Regions from separate parts of the Pseudomonas sp. UF-293 genome, predicted to be linked through region 2. Evidence: riboswitches for the same ligand, from Rfam matches in the RefSeq annotation. Region 2 holds a riboswitch; each other region holds the start of a gene.
What was found. A riboswitch is a leader RNA that binds a small molecule or an ion and turns the genes downstream of it on or off. The one in region 2 is predicted to bind cobalamin.
Positions count from the first base shown of each region.

Region 1: linked by a shared signal. The riboswitch ahead of cobW (cobalamin biosynthesis protein CobW) and the one ahead of AC4IHP_RS14275 (ABC transporter substrate-binding protein) in region 2 are both predicted to bind cobalamin.
Region 3: linked by a shared signal. The riboswitch ahead of AC4IHP_RS08610 (CbtB domain-containing protein) and the one ahead of AC4IHP_RS14275 (ABC transporter substrate-binding protein) in region 2 are both predicted to bind cobalamin.

Region 1 is NZ_JBSICA010000005.1:149,657-157,023, reverse strand. Features, by position in the region: gene AC4IHP_RS08585 (PLP-dependent aminotransferase family protein) at 1-773, opposite strand, end outside; gene AC4IHP_RS08580 (2OG-Fe dioxygenase family protein) at 806-1,558, opposite strand; cobalamin riboswitch at 1,897-2,107, shown strand; gene cobW (cobalamin biosynthesis protein CobW) at 2,207-3,271, shown strand; gene cobN (cobaltochelatase subunit CobN) at 3,275-7,123, shown strand; gene AC4IHP_RS08565 (magnesium chelatase ATPase subunit I) at 7,238-7,367, shown strand, end outside.
Region 2 is NZ_JBSICA010000011.1:39,124-46,490, forward strand. Features, by position in the region: gene AC4IHP_RS14260 (MFS transporter) at 1-1,124, shown strand, start outside; gene AC4IHP_RS14265 (LysR substrate-binding domain-containing protein) at 1,135-2,004, shown strand; gene phnX (phosphonoacetaldehyde hydrolase) at 2,079-2,906, shown strand; cobalamin riboswitch at 3,055-3,248, shown strand; gene AC4IHP_RS14275 (ABC transporter substrate-binding protein) at 3,387-4,400, shown strand; gene AC4IHP_RS14280 (FecCD family ABC transporter permease) at 4,397-5,413, shown strand; gene AC4IHP_RS14285 (ABC transporter ATP-binding protein) at 5,410-6,174, shown strand; gene metE (5-methyltetrahydropteroyltriglutamate--homocysteine S-methyltransferase) at 7,055-7,367, opposite strand, start outside.
Region 3 is NZ_JBSICA010000005.1:159,137-166,503, forward strand. Features, by position in the region: gene AC4IHP_RS08590 (ATP-grasp domain-containing protein) at 1-779, shown strand, start outside; gene AC4IHP_RS08595 (sugar phosphate isomerase/epimerase family protein) at 776-1,693, shown strand; gene AC4IHP_RS08600 (AzlC family ABC transporter permease) at 1,683-2,381, shown strand; gene AC4IHP_RS08605 (hypothetical protein) at 2,368-2,694, shown strand; cobalamin riboswitch at 2,728-2,946, shown strand; gene AC4IHP_RS08610 (CbtB domain-containing protein) at 3,070-3,267, shown strand; gene AC4IHP_RS08615 (CbtA family protein) at 3,279-3,980, shown strand; gene AC4IHP_RS08620 (cobalamin biosynthesis protein) at 3,977-4,390, shown strand; gene cobM (precorrin-4 C(11)-methyltransferase) at 4,469-5,215, shown strand; gene nfuA (Fe-S biogenesis protein NfuA) at 5,358-5,942, opposite strand; gene AC4IHP_RS08635 (fatty acid cis/trans isomerase) at 6,046-7,367, opposite strand, start outside.

The DNA of each region.
Region 1 (7,367 bases), on a different contig from region 2:
ATCGACCGCGCCAGATCGGCGCGGCGCGTGACGATCAGCGCCCGGTGCGGACCGGCCATGGATTTGTGGGTATTGCCTTGCAGGATGTCGGCACCTTCGTCGAGCGGATTCGGGAATGCCTGACCTGCGATCAGTCCCAAGGTGTGTGAGGCGTCATAAAGAATCAGGGTGTGCTCGAGGCCGCAGCGGTCGAGTAACGCGCGCAACGGCTTGATAGCGATGGCGCGGATGGTCAGGCCATGATCGAGCAGCACTGCCGAAGGAGGCGCAGCGAGTGACCGAACGACCTGCTCGAAATACGCCAGATCGATTTGCCCGTCTGTTGTCATCCGGCAATAAACGCTGTGCCTGCCGATTCGTCGTACCAGTGGGCCAGTGGCGAAATGCCCGCCACTCTCGGGGGCCAGCGACACAATGGTGGCCCCTGGTTCAGTCAGGGCAGCCAATACGCTCAAGGTGCAATGGACGCCGGATAGCACGCGGTATTCGACAAATGGCGCGTTGAACATTGCCTGCGCGGCTTGCTTTGCCAACGCCTTCAATGTTTCGACTTCAGGAAAATGTTCGACCTGCATACCGTTGAATTCGGCGGCGTAGCGCTGCCCTTCAATGGCCTTGGCATTGAACAGATAGCGCTCGTAGTGGCGGTTTTGCCCGAGCGTTCGCGCAGTATCCGACAAGACGTTTTCATTGGCCGTCAATGACAAAGTGCAAGTTCGTCTGGACCAGGCTTGCTGGAACTGCTTCAGAATAAAATCATGTGTGCCAGGCATGGCAATGGGAAGTGCATGATTTGAATGATTCATTAGTAGTCCGCCAGGTCGAAGTCGATAATCAACATGTCGCGGCTGCCGCGATCGGAATGAATGCCTGATGTTTGCAAGGCAGAAACTTCGTGCGTAAGTATTCGGTCATTCAGGACGATAGTTTCCAGATAGTCCGTAAGCGTTGCGCTGAACACACAGCCGCGTTCGTCATGAAATACCCGGCTTTCGCCGCCGATGACATGCTGGCGATCGATCAGGTGTTGAAAAACAAAGTCATGCCCATCACGATGCCGGCCCTCAGGCGTGGCGTGCCCGTCAGTGCCTGGATCGCAGAGAATGCGGAACTGGTGGCAGGTCACCAGCCAGTCGCGCCGCCCGACCGTCAACTCCATGAGTGCCAGATCGGCGGCCAGCAACGAGCGCAACACTGCGGACTCGATGAACGTCGCTTCGCTGCGCTGGTAGGTGCGCTGGACGCCGCCCAGTAGCGGGTTGTGCGCTTCGGTCTGAAAGAAGTGGCAATCGGGCAGCGGCGCCCACTTGCCTTCGCGGTGGCGATATTCGAATTTGCAGATGCGCCTCTCGCGGCTACCGTGCTGCACGCTCAAATACGTATCTGCGCACAAACGCTCCCAGGTTGCATTGAAATTGCGGAACTCTGTTTGGCCAAGCGATGCAAGTTCGGCCGATGGATAATCGTAACTGTGCGCGTAGTGGCAATTAACCAGTAATTCGGAAAGTTGTTTTAATACGGCTGCGTCTGATTGCCGTAATGCGTTGCCAGCACTCATGGTGCTGGCTCGCTGACAGAGTGGGTATGAAAAAACAGGATTGAACGCTGACGAAAATCAGGCATGCCGAAAATCCTTTTATGTGTGATTCATAATCCGTATGAATATTTATAGTTCATATCTTGTTTCGATTTATCAATTTTGTTTTTGTAAAGAAATGTAATTCGTTGGATTAATGGCTCTGGTTCAGGCTTTAGCGTGATTGAGTTATTAGTGTGTGTATTTATGTATGTAGGAAATAACTTACAAGTAACTGAGGGCGGTTCGACGTATATATATGAAAGTTCATCTCCATATAACGAGATCGTTGCAGATGTTGACCCGCCCCCCGGGCATGCGTAGCCTTGCGCTTTCGAGGTTCTTCGGCACTTGCCGAAGCTAAGAAGGGAACGCGGTCGAAGCCGCGGCTGCCCCCGCAACTGTGAACGGTGATGTTCGTTGCCACGCCACTGCCAGCTCAACCGATGAGCAGCGGGAAGGCGCAGCGAACGCCAGGCCCCGCGCCTGAACGCCGTCAGCCAGGAGACCTGCCTCGTCACAGATTCTCACTACAACCGGGCGGGGTGATCCGGTGGCGAATGCTTCCGGCGTGCACGCGCGCTGCCGGTTCTCGTCCCGTATGCCCGCCGCTTGCCAAAGGGCATACCGATGAAAACACTGGCCAAACTCCCCGTCACCATCGTCACCGGTTTCCTCGGTTCGGGCAAAACCACGCTGCTGCGGCACATGCTCGACAACGCTCAGGGCCGGCGTATCGCGGTGATCGTCAACGAGTTCGGCGAGCTCGGCATCGACGGTGAAATCCTCAAGCAATGCACCATCGGCTGCACCGAAGAAGAGGCCAGTGGCCGCGTTTATGAGCTGGCCAACGGCTGCCTGTGCTGCACGGTGCAGGAAGAATTCTTCCCGGTAATGCGCGAACTGGTCGCCCGTCGCGGTGACCTTGATCACATCCTTATCGAAACCTCCGGTCTGGCTCTGCCCAAGCCGTTGGTGCAAGCCTTCCAGTGGCCGGAAATTCGCAGCGCCTGCACCGTCGACGCTGTCATCACCGTGGTCGACAGCCCGGCTGTTGCTGCTGGTACGTTCGCCGCGTTCCCGGATCAGGTCGATGCCCAGCGCAAACTCGATCCGAACCTCGACCACGAGTCGCCGCTGCACGAATTGTTCGCCGATCAACTGGCCAGTGCTGACCTGGTCATCCTCAACAAAGCCGACCAGACCAGCCCGGAAGATCTCGCTCGGGTACGCGCTGAAGTCGCCGAAGAGCTGCCGCCAGCGGTGAAAATCATCGAGGCCAGCAACGGCCGCCTGCCGCTGGACGTGCTGATCGGTCTCGGTGCCGGCTCCGAGGAGCACATCGACAGCCGCCACAGTCACCACGATCACCATCACGACGGTGATGACGACGATCACGATCATGACGCCTTCGACTCGATCTCCATCGAACTGCCGCAAGCCGATGAAAGCCTGCTGCTCGATGCTCTGACGCAACTGGTGGTGCAGCACGGCATCCTGCGCGTCAAAGGTTTCGCCGCTATCCCGAGCAAACCAATGCGCCTGCTGATCCAAGGCGTCGGGACACGTTTCGACAAGCATTTCGACCGCCAGTGGGGTGCCGAGGAAGCGCGCGTCACGCGCCTGGTGCTGATCGGTCAGGAGCTTGATGCGGCACAGCTCGAAGCGCAATTGCGCGCTGCGCTCAGCGTTTAAGCCATGCACCTGCTCAGGACCCAGCCTGGCGGATTCGTCTCGGACGACAACATTGCCGACCTCGGACAAACCCCCGCCGAGCTGGTGATCCTGTGCAGCGGCGATTCCAGCCTGGCGCTGCTCGCCGAGGCTGCGCAGCAACTGCCCGATGATTATCCGAGCCTGCGTCTGGCCAACCCGATGCAGGTGCAGAATCATGCCTCGGTCGACCTGTATGTCGACGAAGTGCTGCGCCACGCCAAGGTCATTCTGATCTCGCTGCATGGCGGCATTGCCTATTGGCGCTACGGCGTCGAGCGGCTGGTCGAGTTGTCGGAGCGCGGCGTACAGCTGATCCTGGTGCCCGGCGATGACCGCCCGGACCCCGAGCTCAGCGACTTGAGCACAGTCAGCGCCGAAGTGCGCGATCGACTCTGGCAATTTCTGCGTCAAGGCGGCATGGGCAACGCGCTGGATTTCTTCCGTTGCCTGGGCAACCAATGGTTCGCCCGCGATTACCCGTGGAGCGAACCGCACACCCTGCCGCGCACGGCGATTTATCACCCACAGAAAACCAGCGCAGCCCTGAGCGATTGGCAAACCGAATGGCGACCCGCTCAATCGGTGGCGGCGCTGTTGTTTTATCGCTCGCATTTGCAAGCGGCGAACACCGCTTTCATCGATGTGTTCTGTCAGCGTTTGCAGGCGGCCGGACTCAATCCGCTGCCGATCGCGGTGGCGAGTCTGAAAGAAGCCGGTTGCCTGTCGGCGGTCGAGGATTGGCTTGACGAGGTCGAAGCGGGGGTGATCCTCAACACTACCGGTTTCGCTCAGTCCAGCCCCGAAGCGCCGCATCTGCGCCCGTTCCGCCGCAACATTCCGGTGATTCAAGCCATCTGCGCCCAAGACAATGAGCCCGGCTGGCGCGACAGCGAACAGGGCCTGGGGCCGCGCGATCTGGCGATGCACATTGCCTTGCCGGAACTTGACGGGCGCATCATCAGCCGACCGATCAGCTTCAAGGATCTGGCCTGGCGCAGCGAGCGCAGTCAGTCCGATGTGGTCTGCTATCGCGCCCAGCCCGAACGCATGGATTTCGTCGCCGAACTGGCGCGGCGCTGGATCGCTCTGGCGCGTGTGCCCAATGGCGAAAAACGCATCGCGCTGATCCTCGCCAACTACCCGACTCGCGACGGCCGTATCGGCAACGGTGTTGGTCTCGATACGCCGGCGGCGGCGCTGAACATCCTGCGTGCTCTGCGCGACGAGGGTTATCCGATCACCGCTGAGTTGCCCGATAGCGGCACCGAGCTGATCCAGCAACTGCTCGGCGGCGTCAGCAACGACCTCGACAGCCTCGATCTGCGCCCCTGTCAGCAGAGCCTGGCGATGGACGATTATCTGGCAATGTTCAACGCGCTGCCGGAGGCAAATCGTGTCGCGGTGCAAGAGCGTTGGGGGGCGCCACACAACGATCCGATGTGCCGCGACGGTCGCTTGATGATCGCCGGTCTGCGTTTGGGTCTGACCTTTGTCGGCATTCAGCCGGCCCGGGGTTATCAGGTCGATCCGAGCGCGGTGTATCACGACCCGGATCTGGTCCCGCCGCACGGCTATCTGGCGTTCTATTTCTGGTTGCGCAACACCTACGGCGCGCACGGCGTGATCCACGTCGGCAAGCACGGCAATCTCGAATGGCTGCCGGGCAAAGGCGTTGGCCTTTCGGAGAATTGCTGGCCGGACGCGCTGCTCGGGCCGCTGCCGAATATCTATCCGTTCATCGTCAACGACCCGGGCGAGGGCGCCCAGGCCAAACGGCGCACGCAAGCGGTGATCATCGACCACCTGATGCCGCCACTGACCCGCGCCGAAACCTATGGGCCACTGCGCAATCTGGAGTTGCTCGCCGACGAGTATTACGAGGCGCAACTGCTCGATCCACGCCGCGCCCGTGAGTTGCAGCGCGACATTCTGCAACTGGTGCGTGACACGCAGATCGACCGCGAATTGCAACTGGATGCCGCGCTGGACAGCGATGCCGATGCGGCGATCTGGTTGCCGCGTCTGGACACTTATCTCTGCGATCTGAAGGAATCGCAGATTCGCGATGGGTTGCACATCTTCGGCGAATCGCCGAGCGGGCGCTTGCGCATCGACACGTTGCTGGCGTTGCTGCGCATCCCGCGCGGTGACGGCAAGGGCGCGCAGTCGAGCTTGTTGCGAGCGTTGGCCAAGGCGTTTGAGTTGGGCTTCGACCCCCTGGATTGTGCGTTGGCAGATCCTTGGAATGGCCCGCGGCCGACCGAGTTGCAGGCCGTCAGCGAAGAAGTCTGGCGCACCGCCGGCGACACCCGCGAGCGCCTCGAATTGTTTGCCGCAGACCTGATTTCCCAAGCACTGAATGTCCCCTGTGGGAGCGAGCCTGCTCGCGAAAGCGGTGCGTCAGGTAAATTATTGTTGAATGACACACCGAGTTCGCGAGCAGGCTCGCTCCCACAAGGGCCGGGTTGGGCTGAGGTTGATTCGATACTCGATCATCTGCGCGAAGTCGTCGCTCCACGTCTCGACGCCTGCGGGCCGGCCGAAATGCGCGGTCTGCTCGACGCCTTGAACGGTCGTTTCGTCCCCGCCGGCCCCAGCGGCGCGCCCAGCCGTGGCCGCCTTGATGTGCTGCCCACCGGGCGCAACTTCTACTCGGTCGATGTACGCAACCTGCCGACAACTACCGCGTGGCGCATCGGATTCCAGTCGGCAACGCTGATTCTCGAACGACACTTGCAGGATCATGGCGATCACTTGCGCCAGTTGGGCTTGTCGGTGTGGGGCACCGCAACCATGCGCACCGGTGGCGATGACATCGCCCAGGCCATGGCGCTGATGGGCGTGCGTCCGGTCTGGGCCACGGGCAGTCAGCGCGTGGATGATTTCGAAATTCTGCCGCTGAGTCTGCTCGATCGCCCGCGTGTTGACGTGACACTGCGGGTTTCGGGGTTTTTTCGTGATGCCTTTGCCAATCTGATCCGCCTGTTCGACGCCGCCGTGCAAGCAGTGGCCGCGCTGGACGAGCCGGACGACTTGAACCCGCTGGCCGCCAAAGTGCGCGCTGAACGTGAAGCGCTGCTGCAATCGGGCGCCGATGAGGACACCGCGCGGCGTCAGGCCGGGTGGCGCATCTTCGGCGCCAAACCGGGGGCGTACGGCGCCGGGGTGCAAGGCGCTATCGACGGGCGCCTGTGGCAAACCCGCGAAGACCTCGCGGAGGTCTACCTGAACTGGGGCGCCTACGCCTATGGCGGCACTGACGAAGGTACGGCCGCCCGCGAGCAATTCAGTCAGCGCCTGAGCCAGGTGCAGGCAGTGCTGCAAAACCAGGACAATCGCGAGCATGACCTGCTCGATTCCAATGATTATTACCAGTTCCAGGGCGGCATGCTGGCGGCGGTGGAGAGCCTGCGAGGCGAGGCGGCGGCCAGCTATCACGGCGATCACAGCCAGCCGGATCTGCCGAAGATTCGTACCCTGAAAGAAGAGCTGAACCGCGTGGTGCGCTCGCGCGCGGCCAACCCTAAGTGGATCGACGGGGTTAAGCGTCACGGCTACAAAGGCGCGTTCGAACTGGCCGCGACGGTAGATAATCTGTTCGCTTTCGATGCGACTACACAGTTGATCGATGATCATCAGTACGCGTTGCTGGCAGATGCCTATTTGCTGGATCCAGCGACCCGGGATTTTGTCCGTGAGCATAATCCCCATGCGTTGCGTGACATGACCGAACGCATGCTCGAAGCGCAGCAGCGCGGGATGTGGCAGGAGCCGGGGGCTTATAAAGAGGCGCTGGAGAATCTGCTGTTGGATATCGAGGAAGATATGTAGCCGCTAAAAAGCTACCCTCACCCCAGTCCTCTCCCTCTGCGAGAGGGCTAGGGTGAGGGCAACAACTGACACACCACAACGTGATGACCATCCACGACCACGAAAGAGAAACCCATGATCGACACCCCGCATTTCCCGCTCTCCGCCGTGGTCGGCGCTGATGACTTGAAGCTCGCCCTGTGCCTGACTGCCATCGACCCGAAAATCGGTGGCGTGCTGATCGAAGGGCCGCGCGGCATGGCCA
Region 2 (7,367 bases):
AAACTCTCGGCTGGGCCTCTGCGGTGATGCTCTGGGCCTACGCGATTGGTCAGGCGATCAACGGCAACCTCGCCGACAAATTCGGTGGTCGACGCATCATGACTCTGGGGGCTGTGCTGTCCTGCACGACAAACTGGGTGACCAGTTTCGCCAGTGGTTTCACCAGCCTGATTCTGCCGTGGGGCGTCAACGGCTACTTTCAGGCCTTGGGCTGGGCGCCGGGCGGTCGGCTGATTGCCAATTGGTGGGCGGCGGGCGAGCGCGGCAAGGTGTATGGCTTCTACACTTTCGCCGCCGGCTGCGCTTCGGTTCTGTCTTACGTCACCTCTATCGTCGTGCTCGAAGTACTGCAACTGGAATGGCGCTGGATCTTCCGTTTGCCGGTGCTGCTGATGCTCGCCGGTGGGATTATTTTCTATCTGGTTGCACGCGAACGCCCACAGGATCTGGGCTTCGAACCGGTGGGTGATACCGGTGTGGCCAACGCTGACGACAAACATCAGGAAGCGGCACAGGGTGAAGTCGAATCCTCGGCACAACGCTACAAAGCCGTACTGAAGAACCCTCGCCTGCTCATCGCCGCGCTGTCACTGGGCTTTCAGAACGCGGCGCGCTACGGCTTGATCGTCTGGGTGCCGGTGCACTTTCTAGGCGCTGACTGGAAAAGTGGTGACGGCATGATCGATCCGAAATGGATCACCGTCGCCCTCCCCGTCGGCATGGCGGTTGGCGCGTTGAGCAACGGTTGGGTGTCAGACAAGTTGTTCGGCTCCAAGCGGTATCTGGCGATCATGCTTTATATGTTGCTCGGCGCCGCGACCAGCCTGTGGATGTGGAGCCTGCCCCCACACAGCGTCATCGGCCTGATCGCCCTGTTCCTTTGCGGCTTTTTCGTATACGGCCCGGCGTCGAGTTTCTGGGCGCTGTGCCCGGATCTGGTCGGTGCCAAACGCGCCGGTACGGCGACCGGAATCATGAACTTTTCCTCCTATCTGTTCGCCGGATTGGCCGAGCCATTGATCGGTCGTTTGCTTGACACTACAGCAAACACGTCTCTCATCTTCATAGTGGTCACCAGCGCCTGCCTGTGCAGCGCGGCAGTGGCATTGTTCATTCGACGCTGACGGGGCTTGCATGTACCAGTATCACAAGTGGTTGCGTTCGTTTCATGCGGTAGCCAAGACCGGCAGCTTCACCCTTGCTGCCGAGTACCTCTGCGTCGGTCAGCCGACCGTCAGCGAACAGGTCAACGCACTGGAGAACACCTTCTCGGTCGAACTGTTTCATCGCCGTGGCCGCTACATCGAAATGAGCGCCGCCGGGCACAAGCTCTATGCGATCACTCAGGGGCTGTTCGGTCAGGAGGATGAAGCCGTGCAACTGTTGCAGAGCTTCAAGCAGCGCAAGACCGGCATGCTGCGCCTCGGCGCGGTGTCACCGCCGATTGCCATGAATCTGACCTATGAGCTGATGCAGCGCCACCCGGATATCGAACTGGAAACCTCGTTTTCCTCGGAAAAGGACACCCTGGCGCGGTTGTTCAACTTCGATATCGACGTGGCGATTCTGGCCTTGTCGGAATTCGATGAGCGCTTCCACACGCGGCTGTATCACCGTTATCCGATCATCGCCGTGGTCCGCGACGACCATCCCTGGGCCGGTAAGACGCAGGTTCACGTCAGTGAAATCAGCGGCGAAAACTGGGTGATGCGCGAATCCAGTGCGCGTACCCGGCAACTGGTGGAAGAAAGCTGCAAACGGCTCGATATCGAGCTCAATTGCGTCATGCAACTCAACAGCCGCGAAGCCATCGTCCACGCGATCGTCAAAGGCATCGGTATCGGTTTTGTCTCGGCCGTGGAATACGCCGAGACCCCGGGCACCAGGCCGATCACCTTTGTCGATCACCCGTTCTTCATCGAATACCACCTGTGCTGCCTCGGCATCCGCAGGAATCGGCCAGTGATTGCCGAACTGTTTGATGCGAATCCACCGCTGACCTGATCAGCCCTGCCCCTTGAACCGCCTACCTCATTGTCGAGGGACGGCCCACGCTTACCTGAAAACGGAGATTGACCATGCAGTACCAACAACCGACTCATCTGCAAGCCGCGATCCTCGACTGGGCCGGCACCGTTGTCGATTTCGGCTCGTTTGCTCCGACGCAGATTTTCGTCGAAGCCTTTGCCGAGTTCGGCGTCGCCGTGTCGCTGGAGGAAGCGCGCGGGCCAATGGGCATGGGCAAGTGGGATCACATCCGCACCCTGTGCAACCTGCCGCAGATTGCCGAACGTTACCGCGCGGCGTTTGACCGCTTGCCGAGTGACGACGATGTGACGGCGATCTACGAACGCTTCATGCCGTTGCAGATCGAAAAAATCGCCCTGCATTCGGCGTTGATTCCGGGTGCACTCGAGGCCATTGCGGCGTTGCGCGACAAGGGTTTGAAAATCGGTTCGTGCTCGGGCTATCCGGCGGTGGTGATGGCCAAGGTCGTCGGACTGGCAGAGGAAAATGGCTACGTCGCCGACCATGTCGTCGCCACCGATGAAGTGCCCAATGGCCGTCCATATCCGGCGCAGGCGTTGGCCAACGTGATTGCCCTGGGCATCAATGACGTGGCCGCCTGCGTCAAGGTCGACGACACCTGGCCGGGAATTCTCGAAGGGCGCGCCGCCGGCATGTGGACGGTGGCATTGACCTGTTCCGGCAACGCACTGGGCCTGACCTATGAGCAATACAAGGCGTTGGCGTCGGATCGACTGGCGGTAGAACGCGCGCGGATCGGCAAGATGTTCGCCCCTTCGCGCCCGCATTACCTGATCGATACCATCGCTGAACTGCCTCAGGTGATCGACGACATCAATGCGCGTCTGGCCCGGGGTGAAACTCCGCAAGCCAGCTGAGTCGGCCCTGACCGTGATCGTTCCCGCGCTCAGCGTGGGAACGATCCCATCACTCCCTTGAACTGCCGGAAGCAAGGTTGGCGTGACAGCAGACGCCTGCTGCTAATGCTCGTCGCGATAGATTGGTCTCCCCTTCAGCGGCTCGATCGACTACCATGCCGCCGCCGGTTTCCACACGGAATTAATAGGGAATCCGAAATGCTTGCACAGCATCAATCGGAACTGCCCCCGCAACTGTAGGTGCCGAGCCTGCTCCTTGACTGCCACTGGGTGAATCCCGGGAAGGCCGGAGCGTGGCGATGACGCATCAGTCAGGAGACCTGCCGGCACAGTGACTGACTAACCGGCGGGGTGTCCGGGAAGGACATCGTGCCGTGCGCGTTTTTCAATGCCGGCCTTGCGCAGTTTCCACGACCGCGCCCGAGGTGTGTTTCCAACCGTACCCGCCCGCTCACGTACGGTTCCCCTGGAGACTGCCCCATGCTGCTGCCCCGCGTTGCCACCCTGCTCACCGCTTTGAGTCTTTGCGCCCTGGCGCAAGCGGCGCCGACTACGTATCCGCTGACCGTCGAAAACTGCGGCAGCAGCCTGACCTTTCAGCACGCTCCTGCGCGCACGGTGACCATCGGCCAGGCCGGTACGGAAATGCTTTATGCCTTGGGCCTGGGCGACAAAGTCGTCGGTACTTCGCTGTGGTTCAACGATGTGCTGGGCGCATACAAAACGCAGAACGACAGGGTCGAGCGTCTCGCCGACAACGAGCCAAGTTTCGAAGCGGTGATCGGCAAACGCCCGGAACTGGTCGCCGTCGAGCTGGAATGGATGGTCGGCCCGCAAGGCGCGGTCGGCACCCGTGAGCAGTTCCATGAACTGAAGATTCCCACCTATCTGCTGCCCTCTGATTGCGAAGCCAAGGACAACCTCGTCGGCTCGGACGGCACGCGGCTGGCGCCGTTCCGCATCGACAGCATCTATAAAGCCGTGAGCCAACTGGCGGCGATTTTCGACGTGCAGACGCGTGGCGAGCAGCTCAATGAGCAGCTCAAAGCCAGCCTCGCACAGTCGATCGCCACGGCGACAAAACCGCAGCGCAAAGACGTCAGTGCACTGGTGTGGTTCTCCAGCGCCGAGATGGACATCGAGCCGTTCGTGGCTGGACACAAAGGCGTTCCCGATTTCATGCTCAGCACCCTCGGCGTGCGCAACGTCGTCGAGTCGGATGAAGAATGGCCGACCGTCGGCTGGGAAACCATCGCCAAGGCCAACCCGACGTTTCTGGTCATCGCGCGCATGGATCGTCGGCGTTTCCCGGCTGACGATTATCAGAAGAAACTCGCCTTTCTGCGCAGTGATCCAGTGACGCGCAACATGGACGCGGTCAAGCACAACCGCATCATCATTCTTGACGCCATGGCCATGCAGGCCAGCCTGCGCACCTTCGACGGCCTCGCACAACTGGCCACGGCCATCAACGGCTACGACCTGTCGCAATGAGCAGACGCCTGATCCGTTTGCTGCTGGTTCTGTTGACGCTATCGGTCGCGCTGATCGGCGGCGTGGCCATTGGTGAGACTTCAATCGAGCCGAGCGTGGTGTTGCAGGTGCTGGCCAACAAGCTGTGGGGTGCCGGTTATGTGCTCGACCCGATCGACGAAGGCATTGTCTGGAACTATCGCCTGACTCGCGCTTTGGTCGCGGCGGCCTGCGGCGCCGGTCTGGCGACATGCGGGGTGATTTTGCAGTCGCTGCTGCGCAATCCGTTGGCCGATCCGTATCTGCTGGGAATTTCCGCTGGCGCCTCGACCGGCGCGGTGATGGTCGCGCTGCTTGGCGTCGGCGCAGGGGCGATTTCATTGTCGGTGGGTGCCTTTGCCGGTGCGGTGACGGCGTTCGTGCTGGTGATCCTGTTGGCGCGGGTCAGCGGCACGGCCAGCGGCACCGGACAGATCATTCTCGCCGGGATCGCCGGCTCGCAATTGTTCAATGCCCTCACCGCGTTTCTGATCACCCGCTCGGCCAGTTCGGAACAGGCGCGCGGGATCATGTTCTGGCTGCTCGGCAATCTCGGCGGCGTGCGCTGGCCGTCGGTGTGGCTGGCGGTCCCAGTGGCCTTGCTCGGGTTGGTCGTTTGCCTGTGGCACCGGCGGGCGCTGGATGCGTTTACCTTTGGCGTGGATTCGGCGGCATCCCTCGGCATTCCAGTGCGACGTGTGCAAATTCTGTTGATCGGCTGCGCCGCGCTGGTGACGGCGGTGATGGTGTCGATCGTCGGCTCGATCGGCTTTGTTGGCCTGGTGATTCCCCACGCCGCGCGGTTGTTGCTCGGCACGGGGCATGCGCGTCTGCTGCCCGCCAGTGCACTGGGCGGCGCGGTGTTTCTGATTGCCGCCGATGTGCTGTCGCGGACCCTGATCAAGGGTCAGGTGATTCCGGTCGGCGTGATCACAGCGCTGGTCGGCGCGCCGGTGTTCGCCCTGATTCTGGTGGGCCGGAGATCGGCACGATGAACGCGGTATTGAGTTGTGCGAGCGTGGGCTTCAAGGTGCGTGGCGCCGAGTTGCTTAACGGTGTCAGTCTCGACGTTCAGCGCGGCGAGACGCTGGGCATTGTCGGCCCGAACGGTTCGGGGAAATCCACTTTGCTCAAACTGCTCGCCGGCCTGCGTGAGCCGAGCGAAGGCCAGGTGGAGCTCGACGGTCAGGCGCTGGGCACAATGTCGCGGCGCAGCATCGCGCAGACGCTTGCGGTGGTTGAGCAACAGGCCGATACCGACGATGGCATCCGCGTGTTCGACGCCGTGGCGCTTGGGCGTACGCCGTGGTTATCGGCGCTGCAACCGTGGTCCCCCGCCGACGACGCCATCGTCGAGCAAGCGCTGGTCGACGTTGACGCCGTGCACCTGCGTAAACGCCTCTGGCGCAGTCTTTCCGGTGGCGAATGTCAACGCGTGCACATCGCCCGGGCTCTGGCGCAACGCCCACAGATTCTGCTGCTCGACGAACCGGCCAACCACCTCGACATTCAGCACCAGTTGAGCATTCTGCAAGTGGTCCGCGCACTGCCGGTGACTACGCTGATCGCCCTGCACGATCTCAACCAGGCGCTCAAGTGCGATCGCCTGGCGGTGCTGGAGCGCGGGCGTCTGGTGGCATTGGGCGAGCCGCTGCACGTGCTGACGCCGGAGCGGTTACAGACGACTTTCGGGGTCAGGGCGCACTACCTGACGGATCCGTTCGATGGTGCGCCGATATTGCGTTTTCTTACCTGACTCATTTGTGTCTGACCTGCCGCTTTCGCGAGCAAGCCCGCTCCCACAAGGTATTTGTGGGTTAGCGGGGATAGCGGGTTTAACGCGAAATCCTGTGGGAGTGGGCTTGCCCACGAAGGCGGCAGGTCAGGCATTTATCTGTGGCTGACCGACCGCTTTCGCGAGCAGGCTCGCTCCCACAGGGGATTTATGGGTTGCCGGGGATGGCGGGTTTAGCGCGAAATCCTGTGGGAGTGGGCTTGCTCACGAAGGCGGCAGGTCAGGCAATTTATCTGTGGCTGACAGACCGCTTTCGCGAGCAAGCCCGCTCCCACATGAGATTTGTGGGGTTGCCGGGGACTTGAGTACAACGGAGAACCCTGTGGGAGTGGGCTTGCCCACGAAGGCGGCAGGTCAGGCAATTTATCTGTGGCTGAGACACCGCTTTCGCGAGCAAGCCCGCTCCCACAAGGGATTTGTGGGTTAGCAGGGATGGCGGGTGTGACGCGAAACCCTGTGGGAGTGGGCTTGCTCACGAAGGCGGCAGGTCAGGCAACTTATCTGTGGCTGACACACCGCTTTCGCGAGCAGGCTCGCTCCCACAGGGGATTTATGGGTTGCCGGGGATGGCGGGTGTGACGCGAAATCCTGTGGGAGTGGGCTTGCTCACGAAGGTGGCAGGTCAGGCAATTCGTCTGTGGCTGACACTCCGCTTTCGCGAGCAGGCTCGCTCCCACAGGGGATTTATGGGTTGCCGGGGATGGCGGGTGTAACGCGAAATCCTGTGGGAGTGGGCTTGCTCACGAAGGCGGCAGGTCAGGCAATTTAACTGTGGCTGACAGGCCGCTTTCGCGAGCAGGCTCGCTCCCACAGGGGTTATGTTTTCCAGGGCGGTGAAGGATCAGGCCCATTCTTTGCGCAGTTGCCGCGCTGCGCTGACCATATGCACCAACGCCGCTTCGGTCTCTGGCCAGCCTCGGGTTTTCAATCCGCAATCCGGATTGACCCACAGACGCTCCACCGGAATACGTTGCGCGGCCTTGCGCAGCAAGCCGACCATTTCCGTAACATCGGGAATCCGTGGTGAGTGAATATCGTAGACGCCCGGGCCGATGTCGTTCGGGTAGGCAAACGCTTCGAAAGCCTCGAGCAGTTCCATGTCCGACCGTGAGGTTTCGATGGTGATGACATCGGCGTCCATCGCCGCGATCGAC
Region 3 (7,367 bases), on a different contig from region 2:
TTGAACAAGTTCGCGCCTTCGTCCTTCGCCACGGCCCGGCCATTGTCAAACCCGTCGATGGCTCAGGCAGCCTGGGCGTCTACGCCATCGACACGCCGGAAGATGCCGAGCGTCTGCCGCTTGCAGGCAACAATCTGATCGAAGCGTTCGCCCGGGGTGACGAATACAGTGTCGAGTCCCTGAGCCTGGACGGACACCATCAGATTCTCGGTATCACCCGCAAACACACCAGCGGCGCGCCGGGCTACGTTGAGACCGGACATGATTTTCCCGCCGCGCTCGACAGCTCCAGTCGCGCCCGGATCGAAGAGGCAGTGCTGTGGCTGCTCGAGCGCATGGGCAATCGTTGGGGGCCGGCGCATACCGAGATCAAGCTCGACGGTTCACGCCTGCATTTCATCGAAACCCAGACCCGCTTCGGCGGTGACCAGATCTGGGAAATGGTCTGGAAAACCACCGGCGTGCATCTCGCCGCCAGCACGATCGCCGGCATGACCGGCATTGCGCTGCCGACGCCCGCAAAACAGTTTGTGAAAATGGCCATCCGCTACATCGAAGCGGACCCGGCAACCGATCCGCAGCCACTCAAGGCAAGCCTGCTGCGACAACCATTCGCCTTGCGGGCAAGCCTCAATCACGAGAAGTTCGGCCACCCCATCCACCGCTCCGCCGATCGCCACGGCTACGTATTGCTCGCCTGCTGTGAAGCGGATGACCCGGTGCTTTTCAACGCGGCGATTTCCAACCCACCTTTCAATACCCAAGGACAGGTGCAATGAGCAGAGACGAAACGCTGTACCACATCGATGGACCGATCAGCCCTGACTTTCCGCTGATCTCGTTTTCAACCAATGTGTACGACAATCCCGCAGACATCCTTGGCTCGATCACTGATCTGGCCCGGCACTTCAAGGCAGTGGAGTTTGAAATCGGCGAGGACGCCGAACAGGTGTTCTGGTCTCTCGACACCGGGCAGCGCGCTGAACTTGCCCGGCAGATTCACCACTTCATCCAGCACAAAGGCATCACGCTGACAGTGCATGCCGGGTGGTGGGGGCGACAGTACAACCTGTGCTCTGCGGATCAGGCCGAGCGTGCCCAGGCCGTCGACTGCCTGAGCGCAGCCGTGGAGTTCTCGCGCGCGGCCGGTGCGACCAGCGTGACTTTTCATCCCGGTTACAAGGATCATCTGGAAAACGCTGAATTGCTCGACAACCTCATCGCGTCCATTAATCAGGTCAAGGCGCGTTGCAACACGACGGGCATCGCTTTGTGTTTGGAAAACATGGGTGGCCAGCGTCCGAAGTTCCCGGTTTTCACAGTCGAGGAACACTTGCGTTTCCATCGCGAGACCGGTTGCTTCGTGACCATCGACGTAACGCACCTCTGCTCGCTGATGCCCTACGGCGAAGATTTGTTCGCAGCCATCGCCACTTTGGCACCGGTGACCCGCCATCTGCACATTGCCGACCTCAACGACACGCACCACCAACATCTGCCAATCGGCGAAGGCAATCTGCGCTTGAGCGACGTGCTCAATCGCTTCGCGGTCAATGGCTATCGAGGCGTGGCGGTGGTGGAGGAATTCATTCCGCGCTTTTCCACCGAGTATTACCTGGAGAAGGCGCTGGCCTACAAACAAGGCGTAGAGACCTTGCTTGCCGACGCGCGACAGAACACCCATGCCGGCTGAATCCAGTCTGGCGAAAGCTGGATCACAGAGCGAGATAGCGACGGGCATCCGCGACGCGCTGCCCTTCGTGTTCTCGCTGTTGCTGACGTTCACACTGATCGGCATGCTCGGGCGCCGTCATGGTCTGGAATTGCCGGCGATGGTGGTGTTCAGCGGCACGGTGATGGCCTCGCCGTTGCAACTGACGCTGCTGGAGACGCCCGCGCACCTGCTCAATGCCTTTGGCGTGCTGGTCTCGGCGCTGAGTATCAACCTGCGTTTTCTGGTATTCACTCTGAGCCTGAAATCCAGCCTCGACGGCCCGGTCAAAGCGTTCATCCCGGCGCTGGCGGTGATGGCCAATGCAGCCTTCACGCTGATGTCGATTCGCAAGGAGCAGCAATCGATCAGCCGTCCGTACGCCAACACTGTGTGTTTTTTGCTGTATGGCGCCGCTCTGCTTGGCACCATGGCCGGCTACTGCTTCGCCAGCCTGGCCGACAATGCCTTGATGGATCACGCCAACGTGGTGATCGCGATCTTTCTCAGCGCTTCGCTGGGCAAGATGGCCCGCGACCGTCAGAGCTTCCACGGCCAATGGATTGCCGGCCTGGCCAGCGTTGCAAGCTTGTTATGGCTCGGCGAAATCAGCCTGCTGCTGGTGCTCGCCGTCACGGTACTGACGAGTTATGCCTATGACCGACCCTAGTACGTTCTGGCTGTACGTGTCGATTTGCGCGCTGGTGTCGGCAATCTGTCGTTTGCTGCCCCTGGCGGTCGACGTCGAACGGCTGTCCGGCGGTGCGCGCACGTTCATTGACCGACTGGGCAAATACACCTCGGTGGCGATGCTGGTGAGTTTGCTGGCGGCAGCGCTCTATCCCTTGGCCAGCCAGCACGCAGAGAACCTGCCGTGGATGGCGCCAGTGGTGCTGGCCTGGCTGCTGAGCCTGACGCCACTCAAGTCCTACTACGCGTTTCTGATCGCTTTGGCGCTCTACGTGCTGCTCGTAATGCGCTAGCGGTCGATTGACGACAATCGCCGCCCATGTTCTCCTGCACACCTTGTTACGGGTGCCCTTCACAGGGTGAAACGGGAAACCGGTGAATCATGTGCTTTACTCAAAGCCATGTCAGTCCGGTGCTGCCCCCGCAACGGTAAGCGAGCGAAGCGTCAAATCCACTGTGCCCCGGCATGGGAAGGTGACGCTTGCAGGTCGGCGACAAGCCAGCCCCTCGCAAGCCCGGAGACCGGCCCGCAACATCCAGCGCGCACCAGCGCCGCTGACCACAAACAAACCCGCGGTGGGCGGGCGCTGTTCGAAATCCCTGCGTGCCCGGCTCGCGGGGTTTTTCATGCGCTCTGTTTACCCGCTGACATTTCAGAGGGAAGCGCTATGTCGATCATCAGCAATACCGTCAGCCACACTGACCACATCTCCAGCAGCACCACCCTGGGCCAGCGCGTAGCTGCCGCCCTCTTCGCCTCGATCCTCGGTGCCAGCCTGGTCTGGTTCGCCGGTTTCTCGCACATCGAAGCGGTGCACAACGCCGCCCACGATACGCGCCACAGTGCCGCGTTCCCGTGCCACTGAGGCCTGCCGACATGATCAAGCGTATCGCGCAAACCGCAGGATTCACCGGCTTGCTGGCCGCCCTGCTCCTGACTTTGCTGCAGAGTTTTTGGGTCTCGCCACTGATTCTTCAGGCCGAAACGTTCGAGAAATCCGAACCGGTCGCGCAAGTCCACGAACATGCTGCTGGCACTGCCGCCCACAGCCACGATGGCGAAGCCTGGGAGCCGGAAGACGGCTGGCAGCGCGTGGTCTCGACCACTGGCGGTAATCTGGTGGTGGCGGTGGGTTTCGCCTTGATGCTCGCCGGCCTGTACACCCTGCGCGCGCCGACCAAGACCTCGCAAGGCCTGCTCTGGGGTCTGGCCGGTTATGCCACGTTCGTTCTCGCACCGACGCTGGGGCTGCCACCTGAATTGCCGGGCACTGCGGCTGCTGATCTGGCTTCTCGGCAGATCTGGTGGATCGGCACTGCCGCTTCGACCGCTGTCGGTCTGGCGTTGATCGCCTTCAGCCGCCACTGGCTGATGAAGCTTCTCGGCGTGGCGATTCTCGCCGTGCCGCATGTGATCGGCGCACCACAACCGCAGGTGCATTCCATGCTCGCGCCAGAGGCACTGGAAACCCAGTTCAAAATCGCTTCGCAGTTGACCAACGTCGCGTTCTGGCTGGCCTTGGGCCTGATCAGTGCGTGGTTGTTCCGCCGCAAAAGCGCAGGCCAATATCAGGCATGACCGATGACCGCGCAGCGCCGACCCTCGTGGTCGGCCTCGGCTGCCAGCGCGGCTGCCCGGCCAGTACGTTGCGCGCGTTACTCGATCAGGCGTTGCAGGCGCATCGCATTGAACTGCGAGCAGTCAGGGCTTTGGCCAGTATCGATCTCAAACGCGACGAACCGGGTCTGCTGGAACTGGCCACACAACTGAACCTGCCACTGCAGTATTTCAACAGTGCCGAGCTGGCGCCCTATCAACAGCGTCTCAGCCATCAATCGCAGATCGCCTTTGAGCGCACCGGCTGCTACGGCGTGGCGGAAAGCGCCGCGCTGGCGCTGGCCGAGCAACTGATTCAGGCACCGGTGAAACTGCTGATACCCCGGCAGAAATATGCGCAGGCCACGCTGGCCTTGGCTGGCGCCGGTTAAAATCCCGATAATCCCCGCCATCGATCATGAGCACACTTCATCTGAGGTGCGGCTGCGCTTCTTACCAAGGATTCAACGATGACCGTCTACTTCATCGGCGCCGGCCCCGGCGACCCCGAACTCATCACTGTCAAAGGCCAGCGCCTGATTCGCAACTGCCCGGTGATTATCTACGCCGGTTCGCTGGTGCCGACGGCGGTTCTGGAAGGTCACCAAGCCGAAATCGTGGTCAACAGCGCTGAGCTGCACCTTGAGCAGATCATCGATTTGATCAGGAGCGCCCATGCCAAAGGCCAGGATGTGGCCCGTGTGCACTCCGGAGATCCAAGTCTGTACGGAGCGATTGGTGAGCAGATTCGCTATTTGCGTGAGCTGGGCATTCCTTTCGAGATCATTCCCGGCGTGACGGCTACAGCGGCATGCGCAGCGCTGCTCGGCGCCGAGTTGACCTTGCCGGACATCTCGCAAAGCGTGATTTTGACCCGTTACGCCGACAAGACCGCGATGCCGGCCGGCGAAGAACTGGCCAGTCTGGCGCAGCACCGCGCGACCATGGCGATCCACTTGGGGGTCAATCATCTGGAGAAGATTCTGTCTGAACTGCTGCCGCACTACGGCGCGGATTGCCCGATTGCCGTTATTCACCGCGCGACATGGCCGGATCAGGATTGGGTGGTTGGTACGTTGGCGGACATTGCCGACAAGGTCGAGGCCAAAGGCTTTCGACGTACGGCGTTGATTCTGGTCGGGCGGGTGCTGGGCAGTGAGGTGTTCAGCGAGTCTTCGCTGTATCGCGCCGGGCATGCACATCTTTATCGCCCTTGAAGGCGCTTTGGCGAGCAGGCTCGCTCACACATCGGATTGCATTTCTTTGTGGGAGCGAGCCTGCTCGCGAATGGGCGGCAAATGTTGCCCATAAAAAAACGGCGCTCACGGGGCGCCGTTTTTCATGTTCGCAGCGAACGCCTTAGTAGTAGGCGTTTTCTTTCTGCGTATGGTCGGTCACGTCGCGAACGCCCTTGAGCTCAGGAATGCGCTCGAGCAAGGTGCGCTCGATGCCTTCCTTCAAGGTTACGTCGGCCTGGCCGCAGCCCTGGCAACCGCCCCCAAACTGCAACACGGCAATGCCGTCCTCGACCACATCGATCAGGCTGACCTGACCGCCGTGGCTGGCCAGCCCCGGGTTGATCTCGGTTTGCAGGTAGTAGTTGATGCGCTCGTTGACCGGGCTGTCGGCATTGACCATCGGCACTTTGGCGTTCGGCGCCTTGATGGTCAGCTGGCCGCCCATGCGGTCGGTGGCATAGTCGACAACGGCGTCGTCAAGAAACGCTTCGCTGAAGGAATCGATGTAGGCAGTGAAGCTTTTCAGCCCCAGCGCGGTATCTTCAGGCTTCTCTTCGCCCGGCTTGCAGTAGGCAATGCAGGTTTCGGCGTACTGGGTGCCAGGCTGGGTGATGAAGACGCGGATGCCGATGCCCGGGGTGTTCTGCTTGGAGAGCAGATCGGCCAGGTAATCATGGGCGGCGTCGGTAATGGTAATAGCGGTCATAAAAACTCCTCGCAGGCTTGGGCGCAGTTTACGCCAATCGGCGCGGCTGACAAAGTCCTAGTATTTTTGTCAGGAAAGAATCTCGGCACACGCCGGCGAATGCTCAAAGGTTCTCGTACCGGTTCATATCCAGCACACCCTCTTCCACCGGATCGGTTTCGTGGATGTACTGGCTCAGATCATGGAAATACCGCCAGAACTGCGGATGACTGCGGCGAATGCCCCAGCGTTCGACGATTTTTTCGAAGCGATTGGCATCCCTGGCGTTCTCCATGGCATCGACAAACGCCGGCACCTGCTCGGCCGGTACGTTGAACATGAAGTTCGGGTAACTGGTGAGTACGCCCGGATAGACAGTCAACGTGTCGAGCCCCGGCTGATAGCGCCGCGACTCACCGAGCAGAAACGCCACGTTGCTGTGCGCACGGTTGCGCAGCAGGCTGTAGACCTCGCGCTTGCCGCTGGCAGTTTCGACGCGCAGCAAGGTCGCCTCGGGCAACTGGTCGATGACTTTCAGCCCCGCTGCCGGTCGCGAGGCCAGACGGCTCAAGGCCTGCTCGGCGTTCTGCAATGCCGGATCGATATTCGGCCGTGAGCAATAAGCGCCGTCGCAGCGATTGATCGGGTCTGGCCGCGCGTTCAGATCGCCGTAGCGCGCCAGCAATTGCATGGCGAAATCGCGTTTCGGGTCATTTTCGTCGAGTTTCAATGCGGTCGGTTTGTCGTCGTCGATGGCTTCATAGTCCAGCCACATCTTGAACTGACCGCCATCCTGATACCAATCGTTGAGGTAGTCCTCGCGCGAGTCGGCGGGCATCAGGCGCAGGAAGTTCTGTTCGGCACCGTTGCGGATCAGGTCGAAATACAGGCGAGTCTGCGCCTGATGGGAGACGTTGCCGAACACATCGAAGTTGACCGCTAGCTGGTAATAGGTGCGCTCGAGCAGCGGATAGTCGAATAGCCACATGGTTTGCGGCACTTCACCGATCAGGCCTTTAGTCACCGAAGCGCTGTCGAAATGGCGGAAAATGCTCAGCAAGGCGTTGTCGTTGCCGGCCCACAGCGTCGACCAGCTCGGCGCCGGCAGATCGGCGTAGCTGTCACGGCGCAGTGCCTCGTATTCGTTGCGCTTGTCACGGTAGTTGCGCCACAGGCTCAGCACGCTGCCGACATCGTCGTTCTGCCCCGGCATTGCCAGCAGCGGCGTGGCCTGGCCACGGTAGTTCGGGTCAGTGATGTAGAGGTCATGTTCCGGGGCCTGGAACAGCGCCCAGAAGTTGTCGCGAATCACGTCGGTCGCGATCTGCCCACGGCACACCGGCCCGCGAATGAAGGTGCGGACGAAGTATTCGGCGTTATCGAGCATGAACTGATAGCGCGCCTGCGCCGGAATCGCTTCGAAGGTGGCAAACGGATTGGCCCGGC